Regions from separate parts of the Caballeronia sp. GAWG2-1 genome, predicted to be linked through region 2. Evidence: riboswitches for the same ligand, from Rfam matches in the RefSeq annotation. Region 2 holds a riboswitch; the other holds the start of a gene.
What was found. Region 2 has a riboswitch for thiamine pyrophosphate ahead of thiC (phosphomethylpyrimidine synthase ThiC). Riboswitches for the same ligand answer to the same signal wherever they lie in the genome.
Positions count from the first base shown of each region.

Region 1: it holds a riboswitch for thiamine pyrophosphate, as region 2 does, so the genes downstream of both, NCR98_RS12245 (FAD-dependent oxidoreductase) here and thiC (phosphomethylpyrimidine synthase ThiC) in region 2, are expected to answer to the same signal.

Region 1 covers NZ_JALQDD010000019.1:26,391-30,771, forward strand. Annotated here, with positions in the region: gene NCR98_RS12235 (thiazole synthase) at 1-263, opposite strand, end outside; gene thiS (sulfur carrier protein ThiS) at 290-487, opposite strand; gene NCR98_RS12245 (FAD-dependent oxidoreductase) at 506-1,648, opposite strand; TPP riboswitch at 1,851-1,978, opposite strand; gene NCR98_RS12250 (ABC transporter ATP-binding protein/permease) at 2,227-3,969, shown strand; gene NCR98_RS12255 (glutamate synthase subunit beta) at 4,103-4,381, opposite strand, start outside.
Region 2 covers NZ_JALQDD010000007.1:7,913-12,293, forward strand. Annotated here, with positions in the region: gene thiC (phosphomethylpyrimidine synthase ThiC) at 1-1,702, opposite strand, end outside; TPP riboswitch at 1,880-2,019, opposite strand; gene NCR98_RS04880 (EamA family transporter) at 2,321-3,259, shown strand; gene NCR98_RS04885 (YadA family autotransporter adhesin) at 4,241-4,381, shown strand, end outside.

The DNA of each region.
Region 1 (4,381 bases), on a different contig from region 2:
GTGGTCAGCACTTCATCGACGCTATGGCAGCCCGCCGTGTTTGGCAGCAGCGCGACGCCGTGACGCTTGAGGACATCGAAAAAACCGGCCTCGCCAGTCTCGGACTGACGGCGCAGCGCGACGGTCACCATGCCGGGCCGCGCGGCATCGATGGAATCCGAAAGCGATTGCAGCGACGGATAACGCGATGTGCCGAGCAGCACACGGCTCGGGAACGTCTGGCCGTAGAGCGTGAGGCTATGGGCGGCGGTGTGTGAGGTCATGATTCGATCCTTCGGATTCGATAGATTCAGCCGCCCGCGACGGGCGACACGACGTCGAGCTTGTCGCCGGCTCGAAGCGTCTTCGTGCCGTGCTCGCCGCGCGCGACGAACTGTCCGTTGAGCGCGACCGCGAACGGCGGTTTTGCGCCGAATGCGGCGAGCGCGTCGGTGACGGTGGCGGCATCGGTCAGACTGAATTCGCGCTGATTGATGTGGATGTTCATGGCTTTGACTTTCGATGACTAGAGCGCGGCCGCGATGGGCGGTTCGCTATGCAGAAGTTCGGACCAGCGCGCGCCGCCGCGATAATCCGCGAACGATGCGGCGTCCGCGACGGTTCCGCCCGCGATGGCTTGGGCGAGTGCGCAGGCGGCATCGGCGACTTCCGGCGCGATCAGGAAGCCGTGCCGATACAGGCCGTTCACGCGCACGGTCCGCGCCCCGTCCCAGACGATGGCCGGCCGATGATCCGGCAGCGTCGGCCGGCACTGAGAATTGAGTTCGAGGATGCGCGCCTCGCCGAAACCCGGATGCACCGCGAACGCCGCACTCATCAGTTCCAGCGCCGAGCGCACGCTCACGGGCGACATGTCCTCGCCTTCGACTTCGGTCGCGCCGATCACGTAAAGATCGTCCTCTTTCGGCGCGATATACAGCGGATAACGCGGATGCAGCAGCCGCACCGGCCGCGACAACCCGATGCCCGGCGCATGCACGCGCGCCACTTCCCCGCGAATACCACGCAACGCGGGCCACGCCGTTTTGCCGCCCAGCCCACGGCAATCGATGATCCAGCGCGCGTCGGGCAGGGCATCGACCGGAGAATTCCAGTGCGTGCGCACGCCGCGCGCCCCAAGTCCGGCCGCGAGCGCTCGAAGCGCCTGACGATTGTCGAGTTGACCTTCGTGCGGCAGCAGCCAGCCTTGCGCGAAACGCGTGCCGAGCGCGGGTTCCGCTTGCGCGACTTCCGCGCCCGCGAGCTTGACGAAGCCGCCATCGAGCAAGCTTGCAGGCGCGTTGGCGCGCAACCTGCGTTCGAATAGCGGCGCTTCCGCGCGATCCGCGCCGTGCCAGACGACGAGCGTGCCGTTGCGCTGAAAGTAAACCGGCTCGGGCAACTCGGCGATGAGACCCGGCCAGCGTTCCAGCGACGCCGCGCCGAGTTCGACGACGAGCGGCTCCGCACTCGTCGCCTCGGCGAGCGGCGCGAGCATCGCGGCGGCCACCCACGCAGCCGACTGCGTGCCCGCCGCGTCGCCGCGCTCGTATAGCGCGACGCCGTGGCCCGCGCCCGCGAGTTGCCACGCCACGAGCCGCCCGACGAGTCCTCCGCCGATGACGGCGAAGTCTGGCCGGCGCGCGGCGGGCTGATCGATCGTGTTCACTTTTCCGATGTCTCCTGTCGATCGAAACGAGGCTGGGCGCCGCTCCGGTCTTATCCACGACTGATAACGCCGTGCAGCAAACGCACGAACGCGAAGACAAAACTTGCAGAGGAGAGACCGGCCCGGCAGCGGCAACGCAAACAACGCGCGCCAGGCGGAAAAGAAAGATGATGGAAGAACCTGGAGGAAAGGCGCGACGGCCGCGCGTTCTCCGGAAACTTCCCTCGCCGGTATTACCCGGATCGGGTGCAAAGGGTCTCTCTCAGCCTCGCCGCGCCAGCACACCGATAATTCGATGACATCGCGCGCGAAGCACCCCTGTTTCGTCGAAGATCATTAGACCATGAAAGCCAAAGCCGCTGCAAACCGGGATTCCCCGCCTTTGGTCGCCTCGGTCGGCACTCTGGCACAATGCCGCGAGCATGGTTCTCCGCATGGTTGTGCGAATGAGCACGGAATTAAGCGGCAGTTAAGGGAACCTCTGAACAATCTGCGGGACAGGAAAGAGGCTGCGCGTGCGAGTATCGCGGCGCGGTGCGTCCATTCGTAACTCGGACCGGCATATCATCAGGAAGGTCATGGCCAATTCTCAACCGGAAAACACGCAGCAACAAGCCGACACGGTCTCTGCGTGGAGCCTCATCAAGCCCTACTGGGTCTCGGAGGAGCGCGGCTTCGCGTGGGGTCTGCTCGTTGCCATCATCGCGATCAACATGACGGTCGTATGGATCAACGTGCGGCTCAACAGCTGGAGCGCGGCGTTCTACAACGCGCTGCAGAACAAGAACGTCCACGACTTTCCGCACCTGCTGCTGGTCTTCACCGGCCTCGCCTTCGCGTACATTCTGCTCGCGGTTTATGGGCGGTATCTGCGGCAGATGCTCGGCTTCCGCTGGCGCCAGTGGCTGACCAACAAGTATCTCGAACAGTGGTTCGGCGACCGCGCTTTTTACCGCATAGAACGCGACCGTCTCGCCGATAACCCCGACCAGCGGATCAGCGACGACCTGCAATCCTTCGCGACCACCACGCTGTCTCTGTCGCTCGATCTGCTTTCCACGCTCGTCACGCTCGTCACGTTCATCACCATTTTGTGGACGCTCGCGGGCGCGCTGACCATCACGGCATTCGGCACGCCGCTCGTCATTCCCGGCTACATGGTCTGGGCGGCGGCGCTTTACGCGATCATCGGCTCGGTCATCATCCAGAAGGTCGGACATCCGCTGGTGTCGATCAACTACCAGCAACAGAAGGTCGAGGCCGATTTCCGCTTCGGGCTGATCCGCGTGCGCGAGAATGCCGAGCAGATCGCGTTTTACGATGGCATCGCCACCGAGACGGCCAACGCGAAGACCATTTTCCAGCGCATTCGCGACAACTGGTGGATGATCATGAAGTACACGAAGCGCATGACCTTCGTGCTCAGTTTCTACGGACAGATCGCCATCATCTTCCCGATCATGGTTGCCGCGCCGCGCTATTTCGCGGGCGCGTTCTCGTTCGGCGTCTTGATGCAGATTTCATCGGCGTTCGGCACGGTCAGCGATTCGTTCTCCTGGTTCATCAACAGTTACTCGACCTTGGTCGAATGGCGCGCCACGGTGAATCGTCTGCGCGAATTCAAGCGTGTGATGCGCTCGACGCATATCCGCGAGGAAACGTCGCCGGCAACGGCGCATGGCGGTATCAACCTGCATTACACGAGCACGAAAGCGCTGACTACCAAGGGGCTTGCGCTCGCGTTGCCGAATGGCACGCCGCTTTCGCGCGTGGGCGATGTGACGATAGAACCGGGATCGCGCTGGCTCATAGTCGGGCCGTCGGGCGCGGGCAAGAGCACGCTGATGCGGGCTCTGGCGGGCCTTTGGCCGTTTGGCGACGGTAGTATCGACGCACCCGTCGACGCGAAGATGCTGTTTATCCCGCAAGTGAGCTATCTGCCGATCGGCACGCTGCGCGCGGCGTTGAGCTATCCGTCGCCGGGTGGCACCTTCACCGACGAGGAATCGCGCGAGGCGCTGCGTCTGTGCAATCTGGCCGAGTATGGCGACCGCCTGGAAGAAAATGCGCACTGGGCGCGCAGCTTGTCGCCGGGCGAGCAACAGCGTCTTGCCGCCGCGCGCGTGCTGCTGCACAAGCCCGACTTCCTGTTCCTCGACGAAGCCACCAGCGCCCTCGATGCGGATAACGAACTGCATATCTACAACACGCTCGTCGAACGTTTGCCGAAGGCGGCGATTTTGAGCGTTGCGCACCGGGAGTCGGTGGCGCTGTTCCATGATTATCGGATCGAGATAGAGAGGACGATGGCGGAGGCTTGATTCCGTCTCTTGCTGAAGGAAGAACCGCATCCGCGAGCAATTGTGGGTGCGGTTTTTTTTGGTGGCATAACCCCGCCAACAAAAAAGGGCGAACCCCAAAGGTCCGCCCTTTCGTCCCATCATCCCCGCTCTCTTATCGCGGCAATTCGCTACTGCCCATCAAATACGCATCCACCGACCGCGCGCACTGACGCCCTTCGCGAATCGCCCACACCACGAGCGACTGACCGCGCCGCATATCGCCTGCGGTGAACACCTTGTCCACCGACGTGTAATACGCTTTGTCACCTTCGGTCGAGGCGCGCACGTTACCGCGCGCGTCCTTGTCGACGCCAAACGCATCCAGCACCGGCGAAGCTGGCTGCGTGAAGCCCATGGCGAGCAGCACGAGGTCGGCCTTCAGCTCGAACTC
Region 2 (4,381 bases):
GATCGAGGCCGAGGTTGAACTGGTCTTCCCAGCGAAACTCGAAGCGTGCCTTGGATAGCGCGTTGTCGCGCACCTGCGCGCCTGGATGACCCTTCGCCAGATCGGCCGCGTGCGCCGCGAGCTTGTACGTGATGATGCCGGTCTTCACGTCGTCCTTGTTCGGAAGTCCGAGATGCTCCTTCGGCGTGACGTAGCAAAGCATGGCGGTGCCGAACCAGCCGATCATCGCCGCGCCGATGCCCGAGGTGATGTGATCGTAGCCCGGCGCGATGTCGGTGGTGAGCGGCCCGAGCGTGTAGAAGGGCGCCTCGTCGCACCATTCCAGCTGCAGGTCCATGTTCTCCTTGATGAGCTGCATCGGCACATGGCCGGGGCCTTCGATCATCACTTGCACGTCGTGCTTCCACGCGATCTGCGTGAGTTCGCCGAGCGTCTTCAGTTCACCGAGCTGGGCTTCGTCGTTCGCGTCGTAGATGGAGCCGGGACGCAGGCCGTCGCCGAGCGAGAACGAGACGTCGTACTGCTTCATGATCTCGCAGATGTCTTCGAAGTGCTCGTAGATAAAGCTTTCCCGATGATGCGCGAGACACCATTTCGCCATGATCGAGCCGCCGCGCGAGACGATACCCGTCATGCGGTTGGCCGTCAGCGGCACGTATTGCAGGCGCACGCCCGCGTGAATGGTGAAGTAATCGACGCCTTGCTCGGCTTGCTCGACGAGCGTGTCGCGAAAGATTTCCCAGGTCAGGTCTTCGGCCTTGCCGTTGACCTTTTCGAGCGCCTGATAGATCGGCACCGTGCCGATCGGCACCGGCGAATTGCGGATGATCCACTCGCGCGTCTCGTGAATGTGCTTGCCCGTGGACAAGTCCATCACCGTGTCGCCGCCCCAGCGGATCGCCCAGGTCATCTTGTCGACTTCCTCGCCGATCGACGAACTCACCGCCGAATTGCCGATGTTCGCGTTGATCTTCACGAGGAAGTTGCGCCCGATGATCATCGGCTCGCTTTCCGGGTGATTGATGTTCGCGGGGATGATCGCGCGGCCGCGCGCCACTTCATCGCGTACGAACTCGGGCGTGATGGCCTTCAGGGCGTCCTTGTCGAAAGGCACCGCGCCGAACGACTGGCCGGGATGCTGACGGCCCATCATCGCGGCGAGCTTTTCGCCGTTCGGACCGCTCGTCTTGAGGCTTTCGAGGTATTCGGCGCGGCGCTGATTCTCGCGAATGGCGATGTATTCCATCTCCGGCGTGACGATGCCCTGCCGCGCGTAATGCATCTGCGACACGTTCTTGCCGGGCGTCGCGCGTCGCGGATGACGATGCAGATCCGGGAAGCGCAGCTCGGCCGTTTTCGGATCGGCGGCGCGCTCGCGGCCGAATTCGCTCGAAAGACCCGCGAGTTCCTCGGTGTCGCCGCGCGCTTCGATCCAGCCGGCGCGCAACGCGGGCAAACCGGAGCGGATGTCGATCTTCGCGTCCGGATCGGAGTAGGGGCCGGACGTGTCGTACACGTACACCGGCGGATTCTTTTCGCCGCCGAAACTGTCGGGCGTGTCGGACTGCGTGATCTCGCGCATCGGCACGCGGATGTCGGGCGTCGAACCCGTCACGTAGACCTTGCGCGAGTTGGGCAGCGGCGCGATGGCGGCTGCATCGACGATGGCGTTTTCGGACAGGAACTTGGGATTCGCATTCATGTGCTGTTTCTCCTTTTCAGTCGCAGGGACGGTAATTGACAGCGAGCACGCGGGCGATCGAATGAACGACGAACAAACGAACGCCGGCGAGCTCGGCTGATTCAGGAGCTAGACAGGGAGGAACGAGATGGAAAGGTGCGGGCCCGAGAAGACGTGGCGCGTGAGAGAGATACCGTGCGCCGAGGCCCGAACGCTTCCCTGCGCTGGCATTATCCAGATCAGGTTCAAAGGGTATTTCTCACCCACATTGCACGGGCCATTCAGTCGACGCAGCCGGACGAATCGCGATGTGCAACGCAGGACCCCCGCGTTAGCAGGCGTCACCATACATCGTGGCGTGGCATCTTGGCAACCGTTCGCGAAGTTTGCGCTGAAGCGCAGGCGCTTACTGCATAATGGCGAGCGCGCGATTTTCGGTACTTACCCGGATGTCGTCAGCAGTCGCCCCGCCTGTCGCTTCCGCACTTCTTTCGCTCCGTCATGCCGTCCATCGTCAGTCCCGCCTCGTTCGTCACCTGGCGCGCGCGTTCTTCAAGCTCATGCCCCGTTCGGTCGATTGGCGGCAGTCCCCATTGCAAGTCTCTTGCCCCGATCCGGGCGCGCTTCGCGGAGTAATGCATGTCTGCCGTACCTCCGCGTCTGCCGCTCGGTTTTCCCGACCGCTTTCCGTTTCGCGCTCCTCGCAGCCTCAAGGGACGCGTCGCGCTCGCGTTGGCCGTCGTTTATCTCGTGTGGGGATCGACGTATCTCGGCATTCACCTGGCGCTCGAATCGTTTCCGCCGCTCATGCTCGGCGGCCTGCGTAACCTGTGCGCTGGCGTCGGTCTCTTCGTGATTGCCGTGCATCGCAAGGCGGTGTGGCCGACGGCGCGTGAAGTACGTAATGCAGCGATCGTCGGGACTTTGCTCGAAGGTTTGTCGAGCGGGATGATGGCTTACGGCATGCGCACGGTGGGAACCGGCACGGCTGCCGTGATGGTGGCTACCGTGCCGCTCTTCGCGACGATCTTCACCGCGCTTGCCGGGCGCAGTGTGGCGAAGGGCGAATGGTTTGCGGTGGCGCTGGGTCTCTTGGGTATCGTGTTGCTCAATCATGGCGATCCCTCGCCGAGCTCGACCGTCGGCACGCTTGCCATCTTGTGCGCGGCAATTTTTTGGGCGGGCGGGGCGCATTTGGCAAGCCGTCTTTCGCAGCCTTCCGATCTGCTGATGTCGACTGCGTTGCAGATCGGGCTTGGCGGGCTTATCGCGACTGTCATCGCGTTCGTGTCAGGCGAGCGCCTTGGCCAAGTGAGCATGGGCGCGGGGTTTTCGTTCTTGTATCTCGTCGTAATCGGATCGATGGCCGCGTATGTCGCTTATAACTTTCTCATACGGAACACGAGCACGATTGTCGCGACGAGTTGTCTTTACGTGAATCCGGTCGTCGCGGTTTTATTGGGCGCTTTGTTGCTTGGGGAAATCATCACGCAGTGGACGGTTGTTGCCACGGTCGTGATTTTGATGAGCGTTGCGTTGTCGTTTTGGTTTGATTATCGGCGGCGGGGGTTGGTTTGAGCGCAGGAATCTGGCCCTTGTAGGCAAGGGCTTTCGAATAGAACTGAATCGCCGCCCGACGCTTCTTAAAAAGATAGCAACTATCGTAGATAGGAATCGGGGCTAGCTTGACTTGACTTGTTGAAAAGAGCACCGTGGTCCCTTACGTCATCAGTTTCATTACCTAAGATATCTCGCGCGCTTCCGAGCCACCATCCCCCTTTCTCATAGCACGCCGTAACACGAACCGCCACGAGTGCAACTAGTTAGCCGCTAATGCGAATGGTCTCGAAATATCAGGTGATGGACGCTTGAGCTAAAACGCTGCTGTTTCCTCTACCGACGCGTTATAGCGCGATCAGGTGGCGTCCAATGAAAAGCTTGCCGGACACTTTCTCCCGTATCTGCACACGACGTCCGTGACACAACAGGCGTCTAAAAATAACTCATGTCACGTGAATGAATGGCGCGCTGTAGCGACCACATCCACATTTATATTTAGCTTCTTTGAGCGATTGTTTTTTAAAAAACGTAGCACATACTCGTGTGCATGGAGCTGCGTTCATGAAGACATAATGCAGCATGTCCGCTATGCAAGGCGCAATGGCCCCCTCCGTGTCTAGTCCCGATAGACTCAAAAATAAGCAAATTCGAAAAATTTGAAGCGTTGCTTCATTGCTTTCAATTGCATTGGTTATAGTGCTTGGAAGCAGGTTGATTAATCGAGTAAGAGCAGGACCTTCAAAATTCCTCGGTATCCGCTTTGGCTCCATCCTATTCTGAAGTCGGTTGAGCTTAAAACGCCATTCAAGGCATATAGATGATTTTTAATACGAGATAACAACAGGAATAAAAACGAATTGCTTGATTTTTGGCGGAGTTTTTGGGTCATCGGTGCATCTCTATCCAAACCAATGCAGCCAATCCGCTATCGCCGCGTTTCTATTAACAACGGTCCGAGCATCGGCACAGCAATAAAGGAGGAATTTAACGACGACTATCGTGCCTACAAAAAACTACGTTAGACGAACCTTGGCCGGGAATCTAACGCAGCGCAATTACGCATCACAACTTGTCTTTCTTGTACGACCATTATATATGAAATTTCATGCTTTTCGGTTCAAACCAGTAACGCTGGCGGTG